DNA from 3 places in the Bacillus cereus group sp. BfR-BA-01316 genome. Region 3 is predicted to be linked to each of the others. Evidence: riboswitches for the same ligand, from Rfam matches in the RefSeq annotation. Region 3 holds a riboswitch; each other region holds the start of a gene.

Region 1 (4,934 bases), on a different contig from region 3:
AATCAGAAAAACAATTAATTTAGAACATTCGGAAAAATAAAGGTTAATCTTTACAAGGAAAACGCTACCACGTGTTACACAATCTTTATCCCGCATTAACGGGCAGTAAGACTCCCACCTCGAAATTCGGCGAATGCGAGGAAGTTAGATGGGAGATCAACTGCCCGTAAAAGCCCGATTGGTGAAGGCTAATAATCAGTGGGGGATGAAAAAAAAACCACTGATTAAAGTTTCACTTTATTTACAATATATAAGGGGTTTCTTGATACACATAATAATTCAGCCAATTAGAGAATAATAAGTTCCCATGACTCCTCCACCTAACAAGTGGCTTCTCATCTGGATTATTATGTTTAAAATAATTTTTTGGCACATCAATATTTAACCCTTTTTGGCAGTCCCGCTCGTATTCTTGCTTTAACGTATCACAACTATATTCACTATGTCCGAGTGCGAAAACTTGCCTTCCCTCTTGCCCAATAGCAAGATGAACACCCGCTTCTTCAGAATTGGCTAATAACGTTAATTCTTTCACTTTTTCAATGTCGCTCTCTCGTACTTCTGTATGACGAGAATGCGGAGCAAAAAACACTTCATCAAACCCTTGTAACAATTTCACATGTTGCTCGCGAACCTCATGTTCAAATACACCAAACATTTTTTCCGCAAGAGAATACTTCGGCACACCATAGTGATAATACAAACCTGCTTGTGCCCCCCAGCAAATATGAAGCGTCGATGTTACATTCGTTTTTGAATACTCCATAATACGTCCAAGCTCTTCCCAATAATCTACCTCTTCAAAAGAAAGAGTTTCAACTGGTGCTCCTGTAATAATGAGTCCATCAAATTTTTCATTCTCAATATCACGAAATGTTTTATAGAAGCTCGTTAAATGGTCCTGCGCTACATTGCGAGACAGATGCGATTCCATATGAAGTAAATGAACATCTAATTGCAACGGTGTATTTCCAATTAAACGAAGTAATTGCGCCTCTGTTTCTTGCTTTGTAGGCATTAAATTTAATATAGCAATTTTCAAAGCACGTATATCTTGTGTTACTGCTCGCTCCTTCGTCATTACAAAAATATTTTCCTTCTGCAATACTTTGCGAGCTGGTAAATCTTTATCAATTATGATCGGCATGTTGTTTGCCTCCGACTAGCGCCGCTTCTAAATCTGCAATAATATCAGAAACATCTTCTATACCGACCGATAAACGGATTAAATCAGATGTAACGCCAGCTAAACGCTGATTTTCTGTGCTTAATTGTCTGTGCGTCGTACTAGCAGGATGTATTACACAAGTTCTTGCATCAGCTACATGCGTTACAAGAGTTGCAAGTTTTACATTTGCGATAAATTCTTTTGCTGCTTCTAATCCGCCTTTAATACCGAAAGTTAAAACTCCACTAGCACCTTTTTTCAAATATTTTTGTGCTAACGAGTAACTTTCATTACTATCTAACCCCGGATAATTCACCCATTCAATACGATCATGATTAGCAAGCCACTTAGCAACTTCGAGAGCATTTTCACTATGACGCTCCATTCGTAAATGCAATGTTTCCAGGCCAATGTTGCTAATATATGCATTGAATGGGCTCATACAGTTTCCATAGTCTCTTAATAATTGAACACGCGCTTTCACAATATACGCTGCTGCTCCAAAATTTTGAACATAGCTTACGCCGTGATAACTCGGATCAGATTCGACAAGCTCAGGATATTTTCCATTTGTCCAGTCGAAGTTCCCTCCATCTATTACAATGCCGCCTAGAGAACTTGCATGGCCATCAATATATTTCGTTGTAGAATGGACAATGATATTTGCCCCATGTTCAAACGCCTGGCATAAATAAGGCGTCGCTAATGTATTATCAACGATAAAAGGTACTTCTAATTCTTTTGCTGCCGTTGAAAGTTCTTTGAAATTCAAAACGTTCATTGCTGGATTTCCTAACGATTCTGCATAAACGAGTTTTGTCTTATCATTAGCAAGTGCCGCAATTTCATCTGCCGTTAAATTAGGATTAAAGAACGTAACATCGATGCCAAGCTTACGCAAACTCACTCCAAATAAATTAAACGTTCCTCCGTAAACAGTTGAAGAACAAAGTAAATGGTCTCCACTACTGCAAATATTTAAAACCGCAAGCATAATAGCTGCCTGCCCAGAAGCTGTTGCAACAGCCCCTACACCGCCTTCTAAATCTGATAACTTCTGCTCAAATGCAGCTAGAGTAGGATTTCCAATACGCGTATATATATATCCTTCTGCCTCTAAATTAAATAGTGCTGCTAAATCATCTGACGTATCGTATTTATACGTTGTACTTTGATAAAGTGGCAAAACACGCGGCTCACCATTTTTTGGCGTATAGCCACCTTGCACACAAATCGTTCCTTTCCCCCATGATTCTCCCATCTCTCATTCTCCTTTCTTTTATCCCCCTATTTGCGGGCAGTAAGACTCCCACCTCAAAATTCAGCGAATGCGAGGAAGTTATGCGGGAGATAACTGCCCGATTGGTGAAGGCTAATAATCAGTGGGAGAGGGACAAAACCCCCACTGATTAAAGTTTCACTTTATGCAAAATAAAAAACTACCCCTTTCCTGAAAACAAGAAAGGAGCAGTTTGAAAACACGCTCTAAAGGCTCTTTCTTATCTCTCAGGATTATTACCTGCAGGATTTGGCACAATTCCGTTATTCGGCTGTTGCCAAGGTTTCATCGGGCCTGTCCCTCCACCTTTTCTTGATAAGACTATGCAATTACCGTTGATTTTATAGCAATAATTTCCTGATGTCAAATGGTTTTTCTGAATGTTCTAAATTAAATGTAAGGAATTTAATATAAACAACAAAAGAAATATATTCCATATTTATTTGAAAAAGACCTTTTAAAAACTCCGATCAATATATAGAATTAAATAAGTGGTTTAACCGCGTTGGTTTCAAATTTTCATGAGATCTCAATATATTGAATAAGCCAATCCCTCAAAAAGATACTATATATATTCAATTCATTTCACACTAGCATATTCAATCCTTTCTACATTAAAACTTACATAACGGAGGTACAACATGACAAATAAAAAGGACATGCACTATATACTCGTCCTATATGGCATTCTTTTAGGCTCTATAGTAGGAGCTACAGTCTGGTTATTTTTAGTTACAATAAATATCGGAATTCACTTTATTTGGGGATACTTACCTACTATTTTCTCTTCTCCCCCTTATTACACCGTTTGTGTAACAATCATCGGTGGTATCCTCGTTGGTTTAACACAAAAATACTTCGGTACATATCCACGCCTTATGCCGGAAGTGATGGCTGAATATAAAAAAACAGGTAGAATTGAATACAGTTTTGTACATAAAGCTACTTTAACTGCGATTATCGTTTTAATATTTGGAGCTAGTTTAGGCCCAGAAGCAGCACTTGTTGGAATTATCGGTGGACTTTGTACATGGGTAGGAGATCGCTTTAAATTTGCTTTAAAAGGGATGAATGAACTAACAGAAGTTGGAATTGGTGCTACTTTAAGTGTAATTTTTAATGCACCATTATTCGGTTTCTTAGCTCCGAATGAAAATGAGGGTGAACAAATTAACGAATTTTCTAAAGGAAAAAAAGCAATTGTATATTTAGCTACCACTTTTGCTGGTTTTTCCGTTTATTTATTGCTTAGTAAACTCGATAATCGTGGATCCTTTATTGTTGATTTCGGGGAAGGTTCCCTTTCTCTTAATGAATGGATCGCCTTTCTACCACTTGCTAGCATTGGTGCTATAGTTGGTTTCTTTTATTTCAAATTAGAATTCACATTAGAGAAATTAATCCACCCCTTCAGGGAATACAAGGTATCACTTGGAATTATAGGCGGTATTTTATTAGGAGTTACAGGAACTTTTCTCCCGTATACGTTATTTTCAGGGGAACATCAATTAAAAGATTTAGTCGTTGAATGGAGCCATTTATCTTTCTGGGTACTACTTCTTTCAGGGGTTTTAAAATTATGTATTACTGCCGTTTGTTTAAATACGGGTTGGCGCGGCGGACATATTTTCCCAATTATATTTGCTGGATCAAGTATCGGATATGCTATAGCTTCTATTATCCCTATAGATCCAATAGCTTCTGTAGCCATCGTCACGACAGCTATTTCAAGCTATGCATTAAGAAAACCAATAGCTATAACATTACTATTACTCATGTTTTTCCCGCTCAATTTATTATTACCGATGCTCGGGGCGGCGGCAATTGGTAATGCATTTCCGCTTCCTAAACATAACGAAACTAAAAATTAATACAAATAGGCAGTGGGGACAAAAGTTCCACTGCCTATTTGTATTATACATGCTGCTTTAATAGTGCGTATAATTCTTCAAACTTATGCACTTCATATGTTGGCACAATCTCGCTATCATTTGATTTCTTTTCTGGATTAAACCAACAAGTATCAATTCCTGCTACATATCCACCTTTAATATCGGCGCTTAACGAATCCCCAATAATGAGCCCTTCTTCAGAAGCGAAGTTAGGAATACGTTCAAAAACATAATCAAAATACTCTTTCATCGGCTTTTGGAATCCCGTATCTTCAGAAACAAAAATATCTTTAAACAATGCATGTAATCCTGCATTACGCAAACGTTTATCTTGCGTCTTAAAAATACCGTTTGTCACTATATATAAATCATACTTACTTTGAATTTGATTTATAAATTCAAACGCACCCTGCATGAGTTGGTTTCCTTCTTCTAAGTAGCTACGATAATTATTTTCGAATAATATTCCATCTACTTCTTCCCCGTACTCTTTAAACAAAATGGAAAATCGTGTATTTACAACTTCATTTCGCGTTATTTCACCTTTTTCAAAAGAACCCCAAAGACTTTTATTTATTTTGTTATAACGATCCTC
Region 2 (4,934 bases), on a different contig from region 3:
ATAACGAATATACTATATACTAAGTTAAAGGTTGTATAGTATATGGTGATCGGGTGATGACATATGATTTATGTGGAAAAAGTCATTATTGTAGAAGGTAAATCGGATAGAAGAAAGATTGAATCTATTATTCGTGAACCAGTGGAAATTGTTTGTACAAATGGTACAATTGGTTTGTCGAAAATGGATGAGCTCATTGATCAATTTTTTGATAAGGACGTATATGTGCTAGTGGATGCTGATGATGCAGGAGAAAAGTTAAGGAAACAATTCCGAAAAGAATTTCCGCAAGCAGAGCATATTTATATTGATCGCTCGTATCGCGAGGTGGCGACTGCACCTTCTTCACATTTAGCAAATGTGTTATGGGGAGCTGACATTGACGTTTATACAGAATATTTACGGTAAGGAATGATAGAAGTGATTGATTGGACAGGTGCCGAAGCTACAGCCCTAATAGGAAATGAAGAAAAAACAGTGTTATATGTGTATACACCAATGTGTGGAACATGCCAATTAGCAAAGAAGATGTTAACGGTCGTCGAGATGACGATTGAAGATTTGAAAATTGGAATGTTAGATTTAAATTATGCCCCGCATTTAGCGAAAGAGTATGGGATAGAAAGTGTACCGTGTTTACTTATTTTTGAAAATGGGACACTGATGAAGAAAATATATGCATTTCATTCGGTTGAATATTTATATACGGAATTAAAGTAGGCGGCAAAGTTTTTGCCGCCTCGACATATTTCTTGGGAAATATGTCGACATGCGTGATAGATACAGTATTTGTCGAGCGAAAGTAACAGGATTGCTCTTTAATAAGAGGGAATGGTATGTAATAGAAAGTGATATGAGGGATGTGATTTAGGATGAAATTATATTCTTTGCTGCAATCATTTGTAAATTACGCTAATGGTCAATATCATTTAGAACCGCTTTTAAGGCAAGGAGAAAGAACTGTTAATTTTCGTTTTGGAGATGAATGCTGTTCGTTACAAATTTCAAGAGATTATATAGAACTTTTGAAAGAGGCGAGAGGAACGGAACAAATCGTTTGTTTAGAGGAAGAGGATGTACAAAAATTAGTGACTGGAAATATGAGGTTGCAAAAGTTAATGAGTGATGGACGGGTACAATATTCTGGAACGTATCGAACGATGTTATTAGTTGAATCGATGTTTCATATATGTAAACCGATGTCAGTCGGAGCTTAAAATTCTGAAGTTTCTTTTTTTACGAAAATTTCTGTTGACACAGCATGTGGATATTGATACAATTCAATTCATAAAATATAGACAATTTCATAAATTTTAAATCAGACGAAAATTTAATCTGATTTCTCTTATTAAGAGAGGTGGAGGGACTGTGCCCTGTGAAGCCCGGCAACCGTCAACTTATGTTGAAATGGTGCCAATTCCTGCAAAGCAAATGCTTTGAGAGATGAGAGAGAGGTATAATGTTGTTATATACGCATATAAACCTTTCTGCTTCTCTAGAAGCGGAAAGGTTTTTTTGTTGTTTGAATGCGGAGGACATTCAAACAGCAAGATGAGCAGTAGCGATAGATTACACGCATCAAAAATAAAAAATTGCGGAGTAAATCTAAAATCTTTATGAAATCTAGCTCCAGCGGCTAGAACAGTCGGTCGTTTCATCCCTTCCTATGAGGCAAAAAGCGCCTCTACGTCAGGGATTCCAACGCCCTCTTGTTCTAAACGAGCCGCTTGCGCTTTTTATTTAAAAAAGGGGTGATACACCATGATTTTATTAGAGAATGTAAAGAAAATATATAAGGCAAAAAGCGGTGATGTCACTGCTGTAGATAACGCCAACTTACAAATAGAGAAAGGCGAAATATTTGGTGTTATCGGATATAGTGGCGCTGGGAAAAGTTCTTTAATCCGATTGTTTAATCAGTTAGAGAAACCAACGTCTGGGCAAATTACAATTGCGAATCGTGTGATTTCAGCAATTACTGGAAATGAACTTCGTAAGGCAAGACAAGAAATCGGAATGATTTTTCAGCATTTCAACTTACTTTGGTCACGAACTGTGCGTGAAAATATCGCATTCCCACTTGAAATTGCAGGTGTCGATAAGGCGGAGAGAAGAAAACGTGTCGATGAGTTAATTCATCTTGTTGGATTAGAGGGAAGAGGAGACGCGTACCCATCTCAGCTAAGTGGTGGACAAAAGCAGCGCGTCGGGATTGCAAGAGCGTTAGCTAACAATCCACAAGTACTTTTATGTGATGAAGCAACGTCAGCTCTTGATCCGGAAACGACGGATCAAATTTTGGATTTATTGTTAGATATTAATAAGCGTCTCGGATTAACAATTGTATTGATTACGCATGAGATGCACGTTATTCGCAAAATTTGTAATCGAGTTGCTGTAATGGAGAAAGGGAAGATCGTAGAAACGGGTCCAGTACTTGACGTATTCCGTAATCCACAGCAAGACATTACAAAACGATTTGTACAGCAGTTAACTGATTCTGAAGATACGAATGAAACGATTGAAAGTTTAATAGAAAAGTATCCAGATGGAAAAGTAATTCGTTTGCAGTTTGTCGGTGAAGCGGTAGAAAGACCGGTACTTCAAAGGTTAATGCAGCGCGGTGATATAGAAGTTAGCATTTTGCAAGGAAATATCGCACAAACGAATAACGGCTCTTACGGAAGTTTAGTCGTTCATTTAAATGGTGAAGAAACAGCAATCCAGCAAGCAATAGAAGGGATTCATCAAGATCAAGTAGAGCTGGAGGTGATTGCACATGGATAAGTTAATCGCAAATGTTGATTGGAATCAAATGTTAGAAGCAACTGGTGAAACGTTATATATGACGGCAATCGCAGCGCTTGCCACATTTGTTTTAGGACTTATTTTAGGACTATTACTCTTTATGACAGCGAAAGATAATTTATGGGAAAATAAAGCGATTAATACGGTGATTGGAGCGTTTGTAAACATTTTCCGTTCTATACCGTTCATCATTTTAATTATTTTATTAATCCCATTCACAAAGATTCTTCTCGGAACAATTCTCGGAGCGAGTGCAGCGCTGCCAGCTTTAATTATTGGAGCGGCACCATTTTACGCGAGAATGGTTGAAATCGCACTTCGTGAAATTGATAAAGGTGTAATTGAAGCTTCAAAAGCAATGGGAGCAAAAACAAGCACAATCATTTTGAAAGTATTAATTCCAGAAGCGTTACCAGCATTAGTATCTGGTATTACGGTAACGACAATTGCTTTAGTAGGTTATACAGCAATGGCAGGTGTTGTTGGTGCTGGTGGCCTTGGAACACTTGCTTATTTAGAAGGGTTCCAGCGAGGAAATAACGATGTAACAATCGTTGCGACAATTTGTGTATTACTAGTTGTATTTTTCATTCAGTGGATTGGTGATAGTGTAACGACTCGAATAGATAAAAGATAATGAAAAACGGGAGGGTATTTCAAATGAAAAAATTATTACTTACAGCACTTATTACAACTTCGATTTTTGGGCTAGCTGCTTGTGGTGGGAAAGATAAAGATGAAAAGAAACTAGTTGTTGGTGCTTCTAACGTACCGCACGCTGTTATTTTAGAAAAGGCAAAGCCGTTACTTGAGAAAAAAGGAATTGAGTTAGAAATTAAAAAATTCCAAGATTACGTGTTGCCGAATAAATCATTGGCGGATAAGGATTTAGATGCAAACTACTTCCAGCACATTCCGTATTTAGAAAAAGAAATTAAAGATAAAAAATATGATTTTGAAATAGCGGGGAAAATTCATTTAGAACCAATTGGCGTGTACTCTCAAAAATATAAGAGCTTAAAAGAACTTCCAGACGGGGCGACAATTATTATGAGTAATTCTGTTGCTGATCATGGACGTGGTTTAGCAATTTTACAAAAAGAAGGCATTTTAAAAATTAAAGACGGAGTAGATCCAGTTAAAGCGACTCCGAAAGATATTGCAGATAATCCGAAAAACTTAAAATTCAAAACGGATATCGAGCCTGGTTTATTACCACAAGTGTATAACAATAAAGAAGGCGATGCAGTTCTAATTAACTCTAACTATGCAATTGATGCGAAATTAAATCCAGAAAAAGACGCAATTGCAATTGAAGGTAGTGATTCACCGTACGCAAACGTAGTAGCAGTTCGTAAAGGCGATAAAGATAAGAAAGAAATTAAAGCTCTTGTAGAAGTGCTGCATTCTAAAGAAATTGAAGATTTTATTAATAAAGAATATAAAGGGGCAGTTGTTCCTGTAAAAGAATAATCGTTTGAAGAAGGGCTGGTGTATGCCGGCTCTTTTTTCTAACTACATAACTATAGGGGAGAAGGGGAGACGTCATATGAAAAAGATTATACTGTCAGCTGTTACAGCACTGTCTGTATTTACATTAGCTGCCTGCGGGGGGAAAGAGGAGAATAAGCTTGTTGTTGGAGCTTCTAACGTGCCGCACGCTGTTATTTTAGAGAAAGCACAACCGATATTAGAGAAAAAAGGTATTAAATTAGAGATTAAAAAATTCCAGGACTATGTGTTACCGAATAAAGCGTTAGCGGATAAAGAAATTGATGCGAACTACTTTCAACACATTCCGTATTTAGATAAAGAAATTCAAGAAAAAGGATATAAAATTGTAAACGCAGGAAAAATTCATTTAGAGCCAATGGGCATTTATTCTAAGAAATATAAAAGCTTAAAAGAGCTTCCAGATGGAGGAACGGTTATTATGAGTAATAACGTAGCTGAGCGTGGTCGTATGTTAGCGTTGTTACAAAAAGGCGGCGTTATTAAATTAAAAGACGGTGTAGATGTTGTTAAAGCGACAGTAAAAGATGTTGTAGAAAACCCGAAAAATTTAAAGTTTAAAACAGATGTAGAACCTGGACTTTCACCGAAGCTGTACGAAAACAATGAAGGTG
Region 3 (4,934 bases):
AAGTTCATACGTTTACCAACGCCATATTCGCCACCAGTCCAGCCAGTGTTTACTAAGAATACTTTTGCATCATGCTTCTCGATTTTCTCACCAAGCATTTCAGCATAACGAGATGCATCAAGCGGTAAGAATGGTGAACCGAAGCAAGTAGAGAATGTAGCTTGCGGAGATGTAACACCGCGCTCAGTTCCTGCTAGTTTACTAGTGTAACCGCTTAAGAAATGGTACATAGCTTGCTCTTTTGATAGCTTACTGATTGGAGGCAATACGCCAGATGCATCAGCAGTTAAGAAAATAATTGTATTTGGATGTCCTGCAACACTTGGCAGTACGATATTGTCAATCGCATGCATAGGGTATGCGGCACGTGTATTTTCTGTTAAAGTAGTATCGTTATAGTCAGCGATGCGTGTTTGACCATCAATGACAACGTTTTCTAAAACTGAACCAAATTTGATTGCATCGAAGATTTGTGGTTCTTTCTCATGAGAAAGATTTACACATTTAGCATAGCAACCGCCTTCAATATTGAATACACCGTTATCAGACCAACCGTGCTCATCGTCACCGATTAATTTACGGTTTGGATCAGCAGATAATGTTGTTTTGCCTGTTCCAGATAAACCGAAGAATAGTGCTACGTCGCCTTCTTCGCCTACGTTTGAAGAGCAGTGCATAGAAAGAATGTCTTGTTCAGGTAGTAAGAAGTTCATAATAGAGAAGATTGATTTTTTCATTTCTCCAGCGTATTCTGTACCACCGATTAGTACGATACGTTTTTCGAATGAAACCATAATGAACGCTTCAGAATTTGTACCGTCAATTGCTGGATCTGCTTTGAAGTTTGGTGCAGAAACAATTGTGAATTCTGATTCGTGAGTTGTTAATTCTTCTTCAGTTGGACGAATAAATAATTGATGTACGAACAAATTATGCCATGCATATTCGTTAACAACTTGAATTGGTAGGCGATAGTTGCGATCAGCGCCAGCAAATCCTTTGAAGATGAATAACTCTTCTTTTTCTTTTAAGTATTCTAAAACTTTTGTATATAATTTATTAAAATGTTCTTCAGAGATCGGTTGGTTCACGGCTCCCCAAGCAATTTTGTCAGCAACCGATGCTTCCTTCACAATAAATTTATCTTTAGGAGAACGTCCTGTGTATTTTCCTGTTGAAGCAGAAACGGCACCAGTAGAAGTTAATTTTCCTTCGTTTCGCATTAATACTTTTTCCACTAATTGCGGAACACTTAATTGAATCTGTGCATTGCTTCCGTTCAATAATTCATGTAAACCAATTTGGACATTCACAGTACTCATATTTATATACCATCCTTTTCATTTAATGAAATATTTCTCGTAATCCCCATCAAGAGTATAACACAATTATATAAATAATGTATACTATTTATTTATTTTTGTTTGTGTGAATGTATCATTTCCTTATTAATATTTCATTCTATGCGTATTGAGAAAAACTTTCAGGAAAATGTGAATATTAATTGACAAATGAATATCATTTCTTTAGTATAGGTTGGGACGGATACTCTCTTATCCCGAGCTGGCGGAGGGACAGGCCCGATGAAGCCCAGCAACCTCACTTGTAGTGGTAAATACAGGTGAATAGGTGCTAAAACCTGTGCGAGGCTAATGGTCTCGAACGATAAGAGCAAAGGGCAAAAAGCAGTATGCAAGTAGCAAATTAAACCTTTCCTCTATGTTAAGTAGGAAAGGTTTTTCTGTATGCTTGTGTGGGAGAATAAATGTATGTCGCAGTTTGTGGCAAATTAAGGATGAGTTCCGTACAATATATACAATTACTGTAGGGAGGTTTACCACATGACAAAAAAACGTCATCTGTTCACATCTGAGTCTGTAACTGAAGGACATCCAGATAAAATTTGTGACCAAATTTCTGATTCAATTTTAGATGCGATCTTAGCAAAGGACGCAAATGCACGTGTAGCTTGTGAAACAACTGTAACAACTGGTTTAGTATTGGTAGCGGGGGAAATTACGACTTCTACTTACGTAGATATTCCAAAAATCGTTCGTGAAACAATTCAAGGCATTGGTTACACACGCGCAAAATACGGATTCGATGCAGAAACTTGTGCAGTTTTAACATCTATCGATGAGCAATCTGCTGACATCGCTATGGGTGTTGACCAAGCACTAGAAGCACGCGAAGGTCAAATGACTGACGCTGAGATTGAGGCAATTGGTGCGGGAGACCAAGGTTTAATGTTTGGGTTCGCATGTAATGAAACACAAGAATTAATGCCACTTCCAATCTCGCTTGCTCACAAATTAGCTCGCCGTTTAACTGAAGTACGTAAAGATGACACATTATCATACTTACGTCCGGATGGAAAAACGCAAGTTACAGTTGAGTATGATGAAAATGGTAAACCTGTACGTGTGGATACAATTGTAATTTCTACACAGCATCATCCAGATGTTACGTGGGAAGAAATCGATCGCGATTTAAAAGAGCACGTAATTAAAGCTGTAGTTCCAGCAGAATTAATGGATGGAGAAACGAAATTCTTCATTAACCCAACTGGCCGCTTCGTAATTGGTGGACCACAAGGTGATGCTGGTTTAACAGGACGTAAAATCATCGTTGATACTTACGGTGGATATGCTCGCCATGGCGGTGGTGCATTCTCTGGTAAAGATGCAACGAAAGTTGACCGTTCTGCAGCATATGCAGCTCGTTATGTTGCGAAAAACATCGTAGCAGCCGGTCTTGCTGACAAAGCAGAAGTACAACTTGCATACGCAATCGGCGTAGCGCAACCAGTATCAATTTCAGTTGATACATTAGGCACTGGTAAAGTATCTGAAGACGTATTAGTAGAACTAGTTCGTAACAACTTCGATCTTCGCCCAGCTGGTATTATTAAAATGCTAGACTTACGTCGCCCAATTTACAAACAAACAGCAGCTTACGGCCACTTCGGACGTACTGATGTAGATCTTGCATGGGAACGTACAGACAAAGCAGCTACTTTAAAAGAGCAAGCTGGTCTATAATATATGAAAAAAAGCTTTGCGCAGTGAGCGCAAAGCTTTTTTTATTTGGTTTTATTTACGATTTGAATGCATGAACTACAATACACTTCGCCATCTAGCTCAATATACTTTTTCATATTTGTCATACCGCTCGCCGGAAATGGCATATGAATCCACGCTTTTTCATACGTTTGTATTTCCTTTTTACATGATTTGCAAATTATCGGCTTCTTTTGGAACATGTGAAATCACCCTTTCAGTTGACGTGCTTTTCCTGCACAAAATGCACTGCACAGTAAAAAGAGCGTTGCGAATATAATGCTTATTAATGTAGCGTATGGGATTGCGCCTTTTAAGGAAAAACCGACAGTGATTGAAGCGATAAAGTGAAACTTTAATCAGTGGGGGGGCATCCCCCACTGATTATTAGCCCTCACCAATCGGGCGTTTACGGGTAGCCCGACTCCCGCCTAACTTCTTTGCTCCAGCCGAATTTTGAGGTGGGAGTTTTACTGCCCGCAAATAGCGGGACAAATAAGAGGATGAATGTCGGTGTTAATTTTTTGTAAAATTCCATAGTGTGTGGACCTCCGAATTATTTTGTAATGCAAGTTTTAAAATAAAATCTATTATGTAGAAAATATAAGGAGAGTTAAATAGTAGCTAATTATGTGAAAGAAGTATAAGACATGGAATAGACAGTATAATCTTTTTCCCTTTTTATGGGCGTGCATACTTATATCGTATCATGACGTATCATTAGCTTCATACAAAATTGTGTAAAGGTATGTATGATAAAATGAAGAAAAGTCTGTAAGAAAGGAAAGATAAAAAATGAGCGTAATCGAACATAAAAAACAAGCTCCAAAAGAAGTGCGTTGTAAAATCGTTACGATCTCTGATACACGTACGAAAGAGACGGACAAGAGTGGTCAACTACTACATGAATTGTTAAAAGAAGCAGGGCATACAGTGACTGCTTATGAAATTGTAAAAGATGATAAAGAAAGTATTCAGCAGGCTGTGTTAGCTGGTTATCATAAGGAAGATGTGGATGTCGTGTTAACGAATGGCGGAACTGGTATTACGAAACGTGATGTAACAATAGAGGCAGTGTCGGCGTTATTAGATAAAGAAATTGTTGGATTTGGTGAATTGTTCCGCATGATTAGTTACTTAGAAGATATCGGAAGTAGTGCGATGTTAAGTAGAGCAATCGGCGGTACAATTGGACGCAAAGTAGTCTTCTCGATGCCAGGGTCTAGCGGAGCAGTTCGTCTTGCGATGAATAAATTAATTTTACCGGAATTAGGTCATATTACATTCGAGCTGCATCGCCAATGAAAATTGCAGGAATTGTATTAGCTGGCGGACAGTCTAGTCGTTTTGGAGAGCCGAAAGCATTAGCAACTTGGCGCGGGAAAACATTTATTGAGCATAGTATAGAGGCATTGAAAGAAGTTGTTACAGAAATTGTTGTAATCAGCCATCCAGCGATTACTAATAATCTCTCGCATATACTGCATGTACCAGTTGTAGAAGATATTGCGCTGTATAAAGGAAACGGTCCGCTTGCTGGTTTGTTAACAGGCATGGAATTCGTAGATGCAGATTGGTATATCGTTGCACCGTGCGACACACCAAATGTTTCGAAAGAGTGGGCGATGACATTTATAGAACGAGTAGATGAAGCGTATGAAGCAATTGTTCCATTGGTGGAGGGGCGGAAACAACCACTTTTAGCATTGTATCATCACCGAGCAAAAGAAAAAATAGAGAAGTTATTAAAAGAAGATAAGAGAAGTATGCAGGGGCTATTATCTCATTGTAATACTCAGTATGTTACGGCAGAAGAAACACAGCTGTCGAATGGGTTATTTCTTAATGTGAATACAAAAGAAGAATATAGCCAAT

The links. Region 3 has a riboswitch for S-adenosylmethionine ahead of metK (methionine adenosyltransferase). Riboswitches for the same ligand answer to the same signal wherever they lie in the genome.
Positions count from the first base shown of each region.
Region 1: it holds a riboswitch for S-adenosylmethionine, as region 3 does, so the genes downstream of both, MR071_RS09040 (bifunctional O-acetylhomoserine aminocarboxypropyltransferase/cysteine synthase) here and metK (methionine adenosyltransferase) in region 3, are expected to answer to the same signal.
Region 2: it holds a riboswitch for S-adenosylmethionine, as region 3 does, so the genes downstream of both, MR071_RS01125 (methionine ABC transporter ATP-binding protein) here and metK (methionine adenosyltransferase) in region 3, are expected to answer to the same signal.

Region 1 is NZ_JAKUGX010000008.1:40,826-45,759, forward strand. Features, by position in the region: gene metA (homoserine O-acetyltransferase MetA) at 242-1,147, opposite strand; gene MR071_RS09040 (bifunctional O-acetylhomoserine aminocarboxypropyltransferase/cysteine synthase) at 1,131-2,429, opposite strand; SAM riboswitch class I at 2,665-2,769, opposite strand; gene MR071_RS09045 (chloride channel protein) at 3,089-4,318, shown strand; gene MR071_RS09050 (YjjG family noncanonical pyrimidine nucleotidase) at 4,362-4,934, opposite strand, start outside.
Region 2 is NZ_JAKUGX010000001.1:219,424-224,357, forward strand. Features, by position in the region: gene MR071_RS01110 (toprim domain-containing protein) at 64-408, shown strand; gene MR071_RS01115 (thioredoxin family protein) at 412-720, shown strand; gene MR071_RS01120 (hypothetical protein) at 873-1,217, shown strand; SAM riboswitch class I at 1,343-1,450, shown strand; gene MR071_RS01125 (methionine ABC transporter ATP-binding protein) at 1,762-2,787, shown strand; gene MR071_RS01130 (methionine ABC transporter permease) at 2,780-3,445, shown strand; gene metQ (methionine ABC transporter substrate-binding lipoprotein MetQ) at 3,469-4,281, shown strand; gene metQ (methionine ABC transporter substrate-binding lipoprotein MetQ) at 4,358-4,934, shown strand, end outside.
Region 3 is NZ_JAKUGX010000009.1:29,806-34,739, reverse strand. Features, by position in the region: gene pckA (phosphoenolpyruvate carboxykinase (ATP)) at 1-1,322, opposite strand, end outside; SAM riboswitch class I at 1,551-1,672, shown strand; gene metK (methionine adenosyltransferase) at 1,842-3,041, shown strand; gene MR071_RS09660 (hypothetical protein) at 3,083-3,262, opposite strand; gene MR071_RS09655 (MogA/MoaB family molybdenum cofactor biosynthesis protein) at 3,855-4,364, shown strand; gene mobA (molybdenum cofactor guanylyltransferase) at 4,361-4,934, shown strand, end outside.